2 regions of the Parageobacillus sp. VR-IP genome follow, and region 2 is predicted to be linked to the other one. Evidence: riboswitches for the same ligand, from Rfam matches in the RefSeq annotation. Region 2 holds a riboswitch; the other holds the start of a gene.
The links. A riboswitch is a leader RNA that binds a small molecule or an ion and turns the genes downstream of it on or off. The one in region 2 is predicted to bind cobalamin.
Positions count from the first base shown of each region.

Region 1: it holds a riboswitch for cobalamin, as region 2 does, so the genes downstream of both, HT574_RS14200 (ABC transporter substrate-binding protein) here and HT574_RS09620 (HoxN/HupN/NixA family nickel/cobalt transporter) in region 2, are expected to answer to the same signal.

Region 1 is NZ_JABVYQ010000005.1:222,352-229,942, reverse strand. It holds gene cobD (threonine-phosphate decarboxylase CobD) at 1-833, opposite strand, end outside; gene cbiB (adenosylcobinamide-phosphate synthase CbiB) at 790-1,761, opposite strand; gene HT574_RS14210 (adenosylcobinamide amidohydrolase) at 1,758-3,242, opposite strand; gene HT574_RS14205 (FecCD family ABC transporter permease) at 3,242-4,297, opposite strand; gene HT574_RS14200 (ABC transporter substrate-binding protein) at 4,263-5,225, opposite strand; cobalamin riboswitch at 5,353-5,566, opposite strand; gene HT574_RS14195 (PH domain-containing protein) at 5,693-6,307, opposite strand; gene HT574_RS14190 (DUF7916 family protein) at 6,604-7,521, opposite strand.
Region 2 is NZ_JABVYQ010000003.1:325,524-333,114, forward strand. It holds gene HT574_RS09595 (GNAT family N-acetyltransferase) at 1-298, opposite strand, end outside; gene HT574_RS09600 (glycerophosphodiester phosphodiesterase) at 488-1,441, opposite strand; gene HT574_RS09605 (hypothetical protein) at 1,670-1,840, shown strand; tRNA gene HT574_RS09610 (tRNA-Gln) at 2,165-2,236, shown strand; gene rraA (ribonuclease E activity regulator RraA) at 2,338-2,823, shown strand; cobalamin riboswitch at 2,883-3,074, shown strand; gene HT574_RS09620 (HoxN/HupN/NixA family nickel/cobalt transporter) at 3,228-3,926, shown strand; gene cobJ (precorrin-3B C(17)-methyltransferase) at 3,928-5,490, shown strand; gene HT574_RS09630 (sirohydrochlorin chelatase) at 5,506-6,336, shown strand; gene cobK (precorrin-6A reductase) at 6,349-7,128, shown strand; gene HT574_RS09640 (precorrin-8X methylmutase) at 7,150-7,591, shown strand, end outside.

The DNA of each region.
Region 1 (7,591 bases), on a different contig from region 2:
ATTCTTTCCCTTTCTTGGGCAATCATTTGCTTCGTTTGCGCGGCAAACTCCTCGAGCGGCAAAAAACGGAGCGCCAGCTGCTGGGCAATCTGGCTTACACTCCATGGAGGCTGCAACGCCTTTACTTTTTCAATGACTGCTTCATTTGCAGCCATATAGCCAATACGCGCTCCTGCTAAATGATGGATTTTCGTTAAGGAGCGCAACACGATTAAGCGGGAAAAGTCATTTATCCACTGCATTGCCGTAAAGCCGCCAAACCAAAAAGGGTAAAACGCCTCGTCAATCACCGTAAACGTCCTTGCTTCCTCCGCCGCGGCAAGCAACGCATAGAGCTCATCTTCTTTCATCACCGTTCCCGTTGGATTGTTTGGATGGCATAAAAAGAGAATATCGACTTCCTCTATTAATTTCATTAACTCCTGTTGCTCATATTTCCAATTTCGCTCTTCCGTTGCAACAAGCAGGACAATGTTACAGCCGTGCGCCTGACAGGCGCGGCGATACTCGGAAAACGTCGGTTCGAGAATGCCGGCCCGTTTATTGGCAAACAGTTTGGCGAGCAAATAAATGCACTCGGAAGCACCGTTGGCGATAAGCAATTTTGCTGACGATACCCCTTCTGTTTCAGCAAGCAGCTCCGCCAACTGCCGCGCCTCGGGATCGGGATACTCCATCGCCCATTGGCAAAACTCCGCCTGCGAAGGCCAAAGCGATGGCGGAAGCATATACGGGTTCGTATTGACGCTAAAATCGATGTACCTTTCCGGAAGCGGAATATTGCAGTATTCATATAGCTTGCGAGGATTCGCCCCATGCGCCGGTAAACGCAACGATCATCCCTCCTATCAACAATAGCAGCACAAACGACAAAACGGTCACCACCATAATTCGGAGCGCTCGGCGAATATGATTGGTTTGCAAAGGAACAAGCGGGTCACCGATCGTCGGCCGCCTGGAAACGACGCCGTGATACGTATTCGTTCCGCCAAGCCGCACGCCTAAAAGCGCCGCCATCGCCGCTTCCGGCCAGCCGCTGTTTGGGCTTGGATGCTTGCGGGCATCGCGAAGCAGCACGCGCCAGCAGTAGCGGAACCGCTTGCCGCTATGAGCGAACACCATGACGGCCGCTGTCAGACGCGCTGGTATATAATTCATGACATCATCCAGTCTTGCCGACGCCCAGCCGAACGCGCGGTATGTATCATTTTTATAGCCGAGCATCGAATCGCACGTATTGACAGCGCGATAAAAAAGCGCCAATGGTGCGCCGCCGATCCATGCGTAAAACAGCGGCGCGGTAATGCCGTCGCTTGTATTTTCCGCCACCGTTTCCACGCAGGCACGCACGATTTCCGGTTCATCCAAGTTTTCCGTATCGCGGCCGACAATCATGCTTAACTCGCGGCGCGCCTGCTCCATATCTCCCCGCTCGAGCGGCAGCAGCACATTCCATGCCGCCTCTTGTAGGCTTTTCGTTGCAATCGTGGTAAAAATCAGGATCGCTTCTACGACAACCCCAAAGAGCCAAGAAAGCGAATAACTAATTTTGACGGCAAGCAACGAAATGATATACACCGTTCCTGTTACTGCCGTTACCGTCACAATTCCTTTTACGCGCCGATATGCTCCTTTGTTTAATCGTCGGTCAAAAAAAGAGATAAGCGCTCCCATGCCCCGCACCGGATGCGGCAGCCAACGCGGATCACCGAGCCAAAAATCAAGCATCAATGCCAGTGCAATCGCCAGCAGATGGCTCATGAAAAATCCCTTCGCTTTCGATATCGACGCAGCGCTTCCTTTGTTGCTTCATAAACGACGCGTCCGATTGCTTGGCCAATCGGGGTGATCGTTCCCGCATACGAAAAAGCGGTGCCCGTCTGCGTCGCGGCAATGACGATGCAATCGGTCGAAGTACCCGTCGCATACGTGTTCGTCTCGGGATCAAGGACGTTTTCTTCATACAATGCCTTCACCTTTGCTTCCGTCGCTGTCATCACCGCTTGCACATAGGCAGCATCGGTTAACGTCCCATCGATAAAAATCATCATATTAATGGTTCCGATTTTTTGCTCGAATTGCGCCCGTTTCCACGCATGCGCGGCATCGACGGCATTTCCTACTCCCGCCGTCACCACCGCCCAGAGCGAAAACTCGTCTTGTTTTTCATATATGCAAACGGCATCATGTATGTCGACTGCCGTCATCATTCCAATCGTACTGGAAACAGGAAGCCCTCGTTTCCGTAAATATTGCTTCATCTCTAATTCCGCATCTTCACGGTTATAGTCTTTGGAAACTTGCCGGTTGACAAAATGGGTCGCCCATTGAAACCCAGAGCCAACAAGCGCGGAAGACAGCACTTTGAGCGGCTCCGCCGCAGTGATGGCGATGCAGTCGTCCATCGTTGTCCATGTAAGGAGTTCAGGCAGCCCCCGCTGTTCGATGGCCGACAATCCTCTTTCTGGCAAAAAGGCCAGCAGTGGCTTGGAAACGGTCGGATGTGCCTGTTTGTTTACCGGAGATTGAAACACGGAATGGAGAAGCGCCGGCTCCATCAGCTCTTCCGGCGTGCCAAGCGCAACCGCCTTCCCCTCTTTTAGCATTAAAAGCCTGTCGCAATATAAACTGGCGATATTCATATCATGAAAAATGGCAATCACGGTCAGTTTTTTCTCTTTTGCCGAACGAACAAGCTGATTTAATAGATGGAGCTGCTGGGTAATATCCATATGATTCGTCGGCTCATCGAGCAGCAGCAGTTCAGGATTTTGCGCCAGCGCCCGCGCTAAATAGGCGCGCTGGCGCTCTCCTCCGCTTAAGCGCTCGATGCTCTCTTCCGCTTTTTCGGCGAGGCCGACTTCATGAATCGCCGCATCGACCGCCTGCTCATCTTCCTCCGTCCACATCGGAAATAAACGATGCTGATGGGCGTACCGCCCGAGCTCCACCGTTTCTTTGACCGTATAGCCAAACGCCACATCGATCGTTTGCGGAAGCACCGCGGCAAAACGAGCCCACTCTTTATGCGAAAAAGAAGGGAGCGGCCGCCCGTTCACGGTGATACTGCCGCTTTGCACAGACAGCTCTTTGCTTAATAGCTTTAACAATGTCGTTTTCCCGCTGCCATTTGGCCCTAAAATGCCAAATATTTCCCCTTTTTCTACCGTAAAGGTGATATCATGAAGCACTTGTTTACGCTGATAGCGGTAAGACACGTTGTTTACTTCCAGCACATCGATCACATCTTTCTTTTCATTCTTCGGAAAAATAACAACGCAAACAGCGGAGCGCCAATCAAGGAAGTAATGACACCAATCGGCAATTCGCGCGGCGAAATGATCGTGCGCGCCAGCAAATCGGCAAGCACGAGAAATGCCCCGCCGTATAGCAAAGACAACGGCAACAACAAACGGTGGTTCGGACCACAGACAAGGCGGACCATATGGGGAACGACGAGCCCGACAAATCCGATCGTCCCCGACACCGATACAGCCGCCCCTGTCAATAACGAAGCCCCCGTTAAAATCATGATTTTGCGGCGCATCACGTTCACCCCGACATGGAGCGCCGCCGCTTCGCCAAAGGCAAACGCATTAAGCTCGCGCGCATTCAGAAGAAGCAAGACGACTCCGAGCAGAAAAAATGGAAGGAGAAGCACCGTATATTTCCAGCCCCGCATCGCGACGCTTCCCATCAGCCAGGCAATAATTTGCCGCAATTCTTCCCCGGTCAGCGCAATCATCAAAGAGATAAGGGCGCTGAAAAACGCTCCAAATATAATCCCGGCCAAAATGATCGTCTCCACCGACATTTGCCGTTCCACGGCCCTTGTAAATAAAAGCACAAGCGCGAGCGTCGCCAGACCAAATAAAATGCTGACGATCGGCAAAGTAAACGTACCAAAGAGCGGCAGTTGAATACCGAAAAAAATGACGAGCACCGCACCGACGGAAGCGCCGGATGACACGCCGAGCGTATACGGATCGGCAAGCGCATTTTTTAACAGCCCTTGAAACGCCGCGCCCGCGACCGCCAACGACGCACCAACGAGAAACGCGAGCACCACGCGCGGAAGGCGGATCATCATCACGATTTGCACAAGATCATCGGGAGCATCGCCGCCGGACAGCGGCAATCCAAGCCAGGCCGAAAAAAGAATCTTGATAATAGTAGAAAAGGGAATCGATAACGAACCTATCGATATCCCTAATAAAAGCGAGACCGCCGCAACCGTTACAGCAATGATATACATCGATACATTACTTAAAGATTTCCGGGTAAATGACTTTTGCAAGTTCCTCTACTCCTTCAACAAGACGCGGGCCCGGACGGCTGACTAAATCGGTATTGACATCATATACCCGCTTATTTTTCACCGCTGGAACATCTTTCCACGACGCGCGTTCTAACACCTGTTTCGCTCCGCCGTAGGTAGTAACAATCACATCCGGTTTGTATGCCACCACTTTTTCTTCCGTCACCATCGGCCATCCTTCCAGGCCGCCGGCAACGTTTTTCGCCGAAATGTCCTGAATCATCTCATCTATAAACGTTCCTTTTCCAGCCGTATAAATTTGCGGCGGCGGCGATACTTCCACCCATACTTTCATTTGCTCTTCCGGTTTAATTTGTTTTGCCTTTTCTTTTATTTCTTCCAGTTTCGTTTTCATATTGTTGATAATTTCTTGCGCTTTGCCGGCAGTTCCAGTTGCCTTGCCAATCAATTCGATCGAATGGTATACATCAGCAAACGATTTCGCATCATTGACTACTAGCACCGTAATGCCTGCATCTTTCAGCTGCTTGAGTCCGTCTTTTGAGTTGTGCGCGCCTGACGCATGAGCGAGAACTAAATCCGGTTTCAACGAAATAATTTTTTCAATGTTGAAATCCATGCCGCCGATTTTTTCTTTCTTTTTCACATCTTCCGGATAGTTGTCAAAATCGCTGACACCAACGATTTTGTCGCCTAATCCCAACGCATAGGCAATTTCCGTGTTGCTTGGAATTAAGGAAACGATTTTTTTCGGTTCTGACTTAATCGTCACTTCTTCCCCTAATCCATCTTTCACCGTTACCGGAAACGCGGCTTGTGATTGTTCCGTTTTTGTTGCTTCTTTGTTCGCAGGCGCTTTGCTTTCGTTCGCCCCGCTGCATCCGAACAATAGGCCGAATGTCAGGACGACGACAAGCAGCGCGATGTACTGTTTCCACTTTCTCATTGCTGTTCCCCCTTTTTACAGAAATAAAAAAACTCATTCCGAATGGGAATGAGCAAGAAACGGCAATATGTATGCATAAAGGCAGCCACCGTTGCCGTTTCCTACTCTCACCCCCCGAAGATTAGGAAACGCATAAGCAGGCAAGGCAGGTCTACTGACTCATGCTTCATCCTACTCTGAACCTTCCCATACGGCAAACGGCGCATGCCATCATACCGTACAGTGGCGATTTCATTTCGTCCGCATTTACAGTTGCGGGGACAGTTCTGGACTTTCACCAGATTCCCTATTAAGCCGTGCGGAGCGAATCGCTCCATTGGCACCTTGCTGCGAATGTATAAAATTGTCGAACAATTGACAGTTATAATATTAAAGGATAAGAAAAACTTTGGCAATAAAAAAATGAAAGTTTCATGGAATTCAAGGTATGTAAAAATCCCGCCGATGGCGGGGGACAAAGAAACCATTCAATGATTAATATACCGTTCAAACACAAAACCGAAGTCTTTTACCGTATATTTTGTCTTCGCGTCAACGAGCCATTGAAACGCGAGTTCATTCACTGCTTTGAAATCAGCCAGGAAATTATTTGTGTCACTTTTTACGCGCCCGAATACATTCGCGGTCAATTCCAAACTTTTGTGCGCGTACTCCAGCTTCGTTTCGTTTTCATGACAAAGCTCGGCGATGGCGAGCAGCGATTTATATAAATCTTTTAGTTCTTCTAAATACTTTTTATGAACGTCAATCGAATAGACATGGGCACCGATTTTAAATTTAATCTCCACGTCTAGATCAACGGTTCCCGCTGTTTCGAGCGACACGTCGGAAATCGGATGCTTGTAATAATCATAGCGGCGCAATACGCGTTTCTTGCTGGTTGCGCTCGTGCCATCCAAATGAATAAGCGCTTTATTCGTAAAACAATACTCATCTGATTTCGATTTAATTAAGAAATAAATCTTTTCCCCATCTTCATGCATTACGTAATCATCGGCATCAACTTTATCGTAGTTTTCCGGCTTAATGACCGAGCCGATATCACTTAATCCAAGCACATCAGCGGCGACTTTTCCAAACATAGCGCAACTCCTCTCGTTTTTTACGATTATTCTTTTTTATTTTTTGCGGGAAACATCCCTCGCAAATAATGGCCCCTTCTTGCTGAAGGAAAGCCTTAATTTCTATCATCCCTCTGTACGACGGGTAACCTCATGCGCACATAGATCGGTTCATTTTTCTCAATCGGCTTCCCACACACGGAACAAGTTGAGGGCTGGGAAAACATGTGATTCTCCCTTTTCTATCTCCTTCAGTTAAAATATACGTAACCACAGGACAGCAAGTTTCAATTTATGGCATAAAAATGTCGTTCATTTTACCGCAGCGGCGATCTCGCCATACGAATATATGTATGACGCTTGCCGCGGATGGCAATCGAATATGTCATAATGTTTTCCGGAATGGCGATACCGTGGTAGCCAGCGTCGCCGATATGGTACAGATCAGCGCCGGCCATTTTGCTTGCGAGCGCGATTTGACGGATTGTATCCTCGTCAGCCCCTTCCTGACTCGTGCCGATCGTCAGCATCGCCAGCGCCCCATGTTCATGGGCAGCGCGGACGAGGCTCGCTATTTTTTCGGGAGTTACACCAGGCACGGTGCCCGGCGCCGGCATAAGGACAACATCGGCCCCCGCTTGAACGAAGCGCAGCACCACGTCTTCCGATATAATGCCGCTTACTGTTTCGCCGGCCACGCCAGCTGCGTGCATTTTCCCGGCGATAATGAGACCGTCTTGGCCAAAAACAGCACGGGCTGTTTCGATCGCGCGGATAATTTCATTATTTGTCACGCCTGTTTTCGGATTTCCGGTTAGGCAGATAAAATCAAAACCTAGACGTTTTGCTTCTTGCAGTGATTCTTCTGTTGCCATCCTTCCTTTTGGAAGAGAAGCAAGACTCTCTAGCTGCCTCGCGTTCGGGTCAACAGGCTCCAAATTGACGCCAATTGGACGCCCCGTTAACTGCTTCAGACGCTTCACCATTTGATGCGGCTCCTTCGTATCCGACCCGTTTACCAGCGGCCGGAATACATCAAACATGTTCAATAGAATTAAATCCGCGCCAAACGCCGCGGCCAATTCCGCATTCGTCACCGCCGGATAAAGCGGGGCAACGGAGCCGATTACTTCCGCGACGATCGTTCTTCCTTCCGCTGCCTGAATCGATTGTTTCAGCTCTTTTCCGTTCATACGGCAAAAATCCGATGCGCTGCAGTCTAGCAACCGCTTCATTAGCAAACTCCTCCTTGATCTATATATATCTATAAAAATAGACATTCCAGCCCTCCTCCGCTAACGAAAA
Region 2 (7,591 bases):
CAATGCTTTGATTGCAGTACGCTTCTTGAAGGCTGATGCCGAATGAGACGATGTGACGAAGCCGTTGTTTCTTTCCCCTCTGCGTGTTCAGTAAACCGATGATTTTCCTGTTTTCTTCCGCTACTAAAATCAAGTTTCCTGATTGTTGCTGATCAATAATCCATTGCCGCTGGCGTTCGACTGTCATCATAAATTCATCTGGAGTCGTCAGCATAAATGGACTTGTTTCTAATATCGTTTTTGTATGGAATAAAATCCCTTCCGCATCGTTTGGCGTGGCCGGACGAATGTTCCACATGATGATCCTCCCTATCAACCTTGGATTGTAGAGGAAGATAATTTTACTAATAATACGAAAAAAAAGATATTTTGTCAATGAACAAAAAACGGGTATGCAGAGGTGTAGGACAGCAGCTTTTTGCATACAAAAAAGCAAGCCGCCTATCATCGGCGGCTTGCTTCAATGAACATGGAAAACCGCATCATTTTAGAAGATCGGCACCAGCGATTTTGCGGTGAACTTTTTCTTGTTCAGTTCTACTAATTGATCAGGGTAATCCGTAAACATTCCATCCACTCCTAACGATAATTGTTTTAGCATCTCCTCTTTCGTATTGACAGTGTATGGATAAACAACGAGATGGCGTTTATGTGCCTTTTGCACAAATTCTAGAGTAACGAGCGATTGATCTGGTGCAACTCCTTCAGCATATTCGGTGGCTCGATCCAGTACGTCATCAAGGTTTTGGCCCTTGAGCATGGCAGGGCTATATAGCTGAATGAGCGGAATATCGTGAGGGACTATTTTCTGTAATTTGCGTAAGCTTGCTTCGCTGAACGATTGGAAAATGACTTTACTTTTTTGCAAGTATCTGTTCTTTTTTAAAATGCCGACTAGTTTTTCTTCCATGCCAAGATAAATGTTTGGATCTTTTGTTTCAATGTACAGAGCTGTTTTCGACCTGCATTGCGCAAGCCAATCGATTACTTCTTGGAGAGTAGGAATTTTTTCCTTTCTATACTGCTTGTTAGCATATTGCGGGAACATTTTATTGAACCATGTGCCAGCATCAAGTCGCTTTATTTCCGCCAGCGTAAAATCCCTTACTCTCCAAGGAGCACGATTCGGATAAACTTGTTCTACATTGGTCGTTCTGGCCAGTGTGGCATCGTGAATGGCGACTAACTCTCCGTCTTTCGTCATATGCAAGTCCAGTTCAATGTAGTCGGCTTTCATTTCCAGCGCTTTTTTGTATGCGGATAGCGTATGCTCTGGAGCGTAGCCTGATGCGCCGCGATGGGCGACGACAGTAATATGCTGACTGGCTGGATGACGAGTAGAGGGCTTTTGCTTGACATCATCCGCTGCCCAAAGATTAGAAGCGTATGATGCAAGAAGCACAAGTAAAAGCGGTATCGCCACGATTGTCGCTTTGTTCACGGCTACTTCCCTCCTTTTTACATGGTATTGCATTAATCAAAAAGATAGAGCGATGGTGAATGAAAATGTTGCCATTCTTTGTAGTGCAAAAGTTGTGGATTTTCTGCGCAAATTTTCGTGAATGATACCATGCCGGGAAGCATGTATGGTGGTTGCGACGAATCAACTAGGCGGGCAGCGGTTCTTGAATGGTGACATTATTTTTTGCAAAACATCGAGGGACATACATTGATGATAAGCGAAGTGCAAAACGGCTTTATCTCAAGAAAAGAAACAACAGGACAACAAGGATGTTCGGAAGGAGAAAGGCAAACAAGCAAGACATGGGTGTTATTCTATAGCTTCGGTCTTGTTTGGATTCTGTGCCCTGATCCGGCCGCCATCATTGAGCGCTCCTGACAACAAAGCATTGGCAAGAAAACAAGCCAGTCTCGTTCTCCCCGGCTAACAACAAATTCCTAATAGAAAGAAAAGCAATGCAACAATGCCTTTCATGGCCAAAACATTTTTTCATCCACCTCTCTATTCCTTTTTTAGTGTCATTGCTTGTGTATTATTTGACCACCGAAAGCACGTTGGAGCAGCAGATGTTATTGCATGAACTACGTTCGTGATATGTGGCATATTTTGCATATCGCTGTCCGGCATGTATAAAGAGAAAAAAATGCGGGAAATAATAGGAATGGAAAATCTCTTGCGAAGAAAACGTTAAAAAGTGATCGTTGGGCTATAGCCAAGCGGTAAGGCAACGGACTTTGACTCCGTGATGCGCTGGTTCGAATCCAGCTAGCCCAGTCTCTAACAGACAAGCAATGTCGCTTGTCTGTTTTTTTGTGGAAAAAGAAGGAGTTTCGACAAATATGTCAAATATAAGACGTAGCGAGGAGGGAATGATGGTGAAAACAGCAGATTTATGCGATGAATTTTTAGGTGAATTGCAAGTTTGCCAGCTGCCAATGCAATCATATGGCGGCAAAATGGAATTTTCCGGACCGATTGCGACAGTTGATGTATTGGAGGATAATGTGCTCGTCCGCGAGGCATTAGAAACGGTTCCTGCGGGAACAGTGTTAGTTGTGGACGGAAAAGGCTCACGCAATTGCGCGCTGCTTGGAGATCGTTTGGCGCAAATCGCCTGCGATCGTGGACTTGCGGGCGTGATTATCCATGGCTGCATTCGCGATTCTGCAGAGATCGCCAATATGCCGCTTGGGGTGATGGCGATCGGTACATGCCCCGTGAAAAGCAAAAAAGAAGGAAAAGGAAAGCGGGATGTCGCGCTTGAATTTGGCGGTGTTCTTTGGGAGCCAGGCGCCTATGTATATGCGGATCGCGACGGGATTGTATTGGCAAAAACGGACTTGCTGAAAAAAAGTGATTGACGCCGTTTGAAAATTTATACTACTATGAATAACAGAAATGTTCTATGAAAAATTGATATCATATGCCAAGCAAATAAGGTGCCTTTCTCATCAGAGAACAGGCTTAAAAGGGAAGTACGGTGAAAATCCGTCACGGTACCCGCCACTGTGATGGGGAGCTTTGTTGCATGATGTCACTGAAGGAAACTTCGGGAAGGCGCAGCAAAGCGATGATCCTAAGTCAGGAGACCTGCCTTATTTGTTCGGACGGATACCTACGGGATTATAGGTAGACGTGCGGGAGAATGGCATACTTTTTGGCTATATTTGTATGCATTTTTCTGCACCTCTGCGTATAGAGGTGCTTTTTATTTTGCAAAAAAGAAGCACAAATTGGCAAAGCGAGGGGTGTAACATTGGAATTTGTGACATATGTCATGCTGGCAGTTTTTCTCGGAATTCGTCATGGGATGGATAGTGATCATGTTGCTGCTATTGCTGATATGGTTGGGAGCGAGGCGCACCGTAAAAGGCAAGTATCGCTAGGGATTATGTATGCGTTTGGTCACGGGTCTATAGTGTTTTTTATGGGACTGATCGCTATTTTTCTTGGATTTCATCTTCCTTCTTCGACCATCCGTATTTTAGAGGCGACGGTTGGGTGTACGCTTATTATTCTCGGAGGAATGATGTTATTTTCGCTTTTCTATAAAAATGAGGTTAAAAGCCGAATAAAGGTGTTATACGAATTGATAGATAAAATGACTCGATATTTTCAGAAAAACAAAAAGAAAGAAAGTGCTGTTTCGTTTTTGCGCTTCGGCTGGATCAGCGCGTTTATTATTGGCATTCTTCATGGGATTGGGGTGGAAAGCCCAACGCAGCTGGCTATTTTAGCACATGCAGCCGGGAAAGAAAATATGAGCATGGCGGCGCTACAGCTTAGCTTATTTGTCGTAGGCTTATTGATCGCAACGATTGGAATGACTTTTTGTCTTTCCTGGGGATTTATGAAAGCAAGAATGAGAGAAAAAGTGTTTTTGATTATTGGAACTGTCACTAGTTTTTACAGTTTATGGTTAGGGATATCCATCATTGTCGAAACGTGGAAAGGGGGAGCGTAGTATGAAAGGAAAATTATTAATCGTCGGATTTGGTCCAGGCAGCAAAGAACATATGACAAAGCGGGCGCGGGAAGCAATTGAAGAAAGCGATATTATTATCGGTTATAAAACGTACATTGACCTAGTTGCGGATTTAATTGGCAATAAACAAGTGATTTGCACTGGAATGACGGAAGAAGTAAGCCGTGCGCAAGAGGCGGTGAAATGGGCGGAACGCGGAAAAACGGTTGCCGTCATTTCCAGCGGGGACGCGGGCGTGTATGGAATGGCAGGGCTTGTGTATGAGGTGCTCATCGAAAAAGGCTGGACGCGAGAAAGCGATATCGAAGTGGAAGTCATCCCAGGCATTTCGGCCATTCACTCATGTGCCGCTCTTTTAGGTGCTCCAATTATGCATGATGCGTGCACCATTAGTTTAAGCGATCACCTAACGCCTTGGTCGCTTATTGAAAAACGGATCGAAGCGGCAGCCGCTGCCGATTTTGTCATCGCTCTATATAATCCGAAAAGCGGACGACGCACGCGGCAAATTGTCGAAGCGCAGCGTATTCTTTTGCGTTATCGCTCGCCAAATACTCCGGTTGGATTAGTGAAAAGCGCTTATCGTGCGCGGCAACATATCGTATTGACGGATTTAGAGCATATGCTCGATTACGATATCGGAATGTTAACGACCGTTATTATCGGCAATTCTTCGACGTTTGTATACGACGGACTGATGATCACACCGCGCGGATACCAGCGAAAATATACGTTAAGCGCCGCTGAACAGCCGCTGAAACCACACGAACGGCTTCGCCAAGAAGCGGAGCCGTGGGCGCTTGATCAAACAAAACCAAAACCGGTAAAAGAAATCGCGGAGGAAGCGTTGCAAAAATTGGCGATTGGCCATGATGACATCGCTTCGTTTGCACCGGCGATTTTCGAAATTGCGGTTAGCCCGGGAGTAGCGAACAAACATTTTACGCCAAAACAGATGATGGTACTAGCTGACATCGTCGGTGAAGACGGAACAATGATGTATACCCCGGATCATTATTTGAAGCTGGAAGTGCCTACTTCTAATCCAGACCGTATCATCGCTAGACTGAAAGAAGCGGGACTGACCGTTGCCCCTGTCGGGGATGTACTGACGTTGAAAGTTTGTGATTTTTGCGACGGTGAGAAAAAAGACGCGATTCCATACGCAGAAGAGTTATACGATCAGCTTGCGGGAATGGCGCTTCCGAAAGAATTGAAGCTCGGTGTAAACGGCTGCGGCATGGCGTGTTACGGAGCGGTGCGGGAAGATATCGGAATCGTCTATCGGAAAGGAGCATTCGACTTATTTTTAGGAGGAAAAACGGTTGGAAGAAACGCACATCCTGGACAACTTGTCGCTGAAAGAATTCCGCCTAGTGAAATTGTATCGGTTGTCACCCGCATTATTCAAGAATATAAGGAACGCGCGCACCCGAACGAACGATTTCATAAGTTTTTCCAACGGGTGAAACAAGTTGGCGGATTTGTGTATCAAGAAGCGAAGCAGGCGGCAAAAATCGAAGTGCCTGCCTGCGGAGAATAAGGGGGAAGAAAATGAATGAAAGCAGTATTATTTGTCGGGCACGGCAGCCGCGACCCAGAAGGGAACAACCAAGTTCGGCAGTTTGTCGAACAATTAAAGCCAAGCATCAAAACATCCATACATGTCGAAACGAGTTTTTTAGAATTTGGACTGCCGACAATTCGCGGAGGAATCGATCGTTGCGTTGCCGCCGGAGCTCGCGAAATTATCGTAATTCCGATGATTTTACTGTCAGCGGGACATTCGAAGCTGCATATTCCGGCAGAGATCGATGAAGCGAAGAAGCATTATCCGCATGTGTCGTTCATCTATGGCCGGCCAATTGGCATTCACAAGCAAACATTTTCGATCTTAAAAACGAGATTGCAAGAAATCGGTGAAAATATAGAAAATCCCGACCCGGAAACAGCGGTAGTGCTGCTTGGGCGCGGGGGAAGCGATCCTGATGCGAACAGCGATTTATATAAAATTTCCCGTTTATTTTGGGAACAAACGAACTATTTCCTCGTAGAACCAGCATTTATGGGAGTAACGACACCGTCGTTAGAAGATGGAGTGGAACGTTGCGTGAAGCTAGGGGCGCGGAAAGTGGTGGTTTTGCCGTACTTTTTGTTTACCGGCGTGCTCATCAAGCGTCTTGAAGAAAAAGTAAAACAATTTCGTTTCCAGTATCCCAAAGTCGATTTTGCGTTAACCGGCTACTTTGGGTTTCATCCAAAATTAAAAACGATTGTGCTTGACAGATTAGAAGAGGCGCTTGGCAAGAAGGTTATGATGAACTGCGATATGTGCCAATATCGGCTTCATGCTGCAGAGCATCATCACCATCACCACCATCATCATTAAGGAGGTACTGGCATGATTATCGTATTAGCGGGAACGAGCGATGCCCGAGAACTGGCGCTTTGCATCCAACAGGCGGGCTATGATGTATTGGCGACCGTCGTTACAGAACATGCGGCGGAGCAGCTGCGCGCTTCCGGCTTAACGGTGCATCTCGGGCGGCTGGCGGCGGATCAATTGGCGGAGTTGATCCGCGCAAAGAAAGCGAAGGCGGTGGTGGACGCGAGCCATCCGTTTGCCGAAGAAGCGTCGAAAAACGCGATGCAAGCTGCCGCAGACGCGGGGGTTCCATATATCCGTTACGAACGGCAAGCGGCTCCTGTTGCTTATGAGCGCGTCACGTTTGTTGACAGTTATGAAGAAGCAGTCGAGCTCGCTGCGAAAAAACAAGGCGTCATTATGCTAACGATCGGAAGCAAAACGCTGCACATTTTTGCTGCCAAGCTGCTTGGCCTTCCAAATACACGCGTGATTGCACGCATGCTGCCGCGCAAAGACAATATGGAGAAATGCGAACAACTAAAATTTCCGCAAGAAAATATCGTTGCGATGCAAGGCCCGTTTACGAAAGAACTCGATAAGGCGCTTTTCCGCCATTTTGGCGTTACGTTGCTCATTACGAAAGAAAGCGGAAAAGTTGGATTTGTCGACGAAAAAATCGCCGCCGCACAAGAGCTGGGGATTGAGACGATTGTCATTCGTCGTCCATCGATTCAGTATGGCACGGTGTTTTCCCAGTTTTCCGATGTCGTTAGGGCGTTACAACAAATGGTTCCGTTATCCATTCATTCATGAAAGAAAGAGGGGTTTTTTACAATGGATTTTCGCACGGAATTTCGTCCGGTTACGGTCCAGCCGCAACAAATTGAAGCAAGAAGCTTTCAAATCATTGATGAAGAAATTGGTGAACACCATTTTACGGAGGAACAATATCCGATTGTACAGCGCGTCATTCATGCTTCTGCCGATTTTGAGCTTGGAAAAAGCATGTTATTTCATCCTGATGCCATCCGCGCGGGAATCGAAGCAATACGCAGCGGCAAAACGGTCGTCGCTGATGTGCAAATGGTACAAGTCGGTGTGAATAAAACGCGTATTGAAAAGTTTGGCGGAAAAGTGAAAGTGTATATTTCCGACGAAGATGTCATTGCGGAGGCGAAAAGGCTCAACACGACAAGAGCGATCATCGCGATGCGAAAAGCGGCGAAGGAGGCGGAAGGCGGGATTTTTGCGATCGGCAACGCGCCAACGGCGCTGC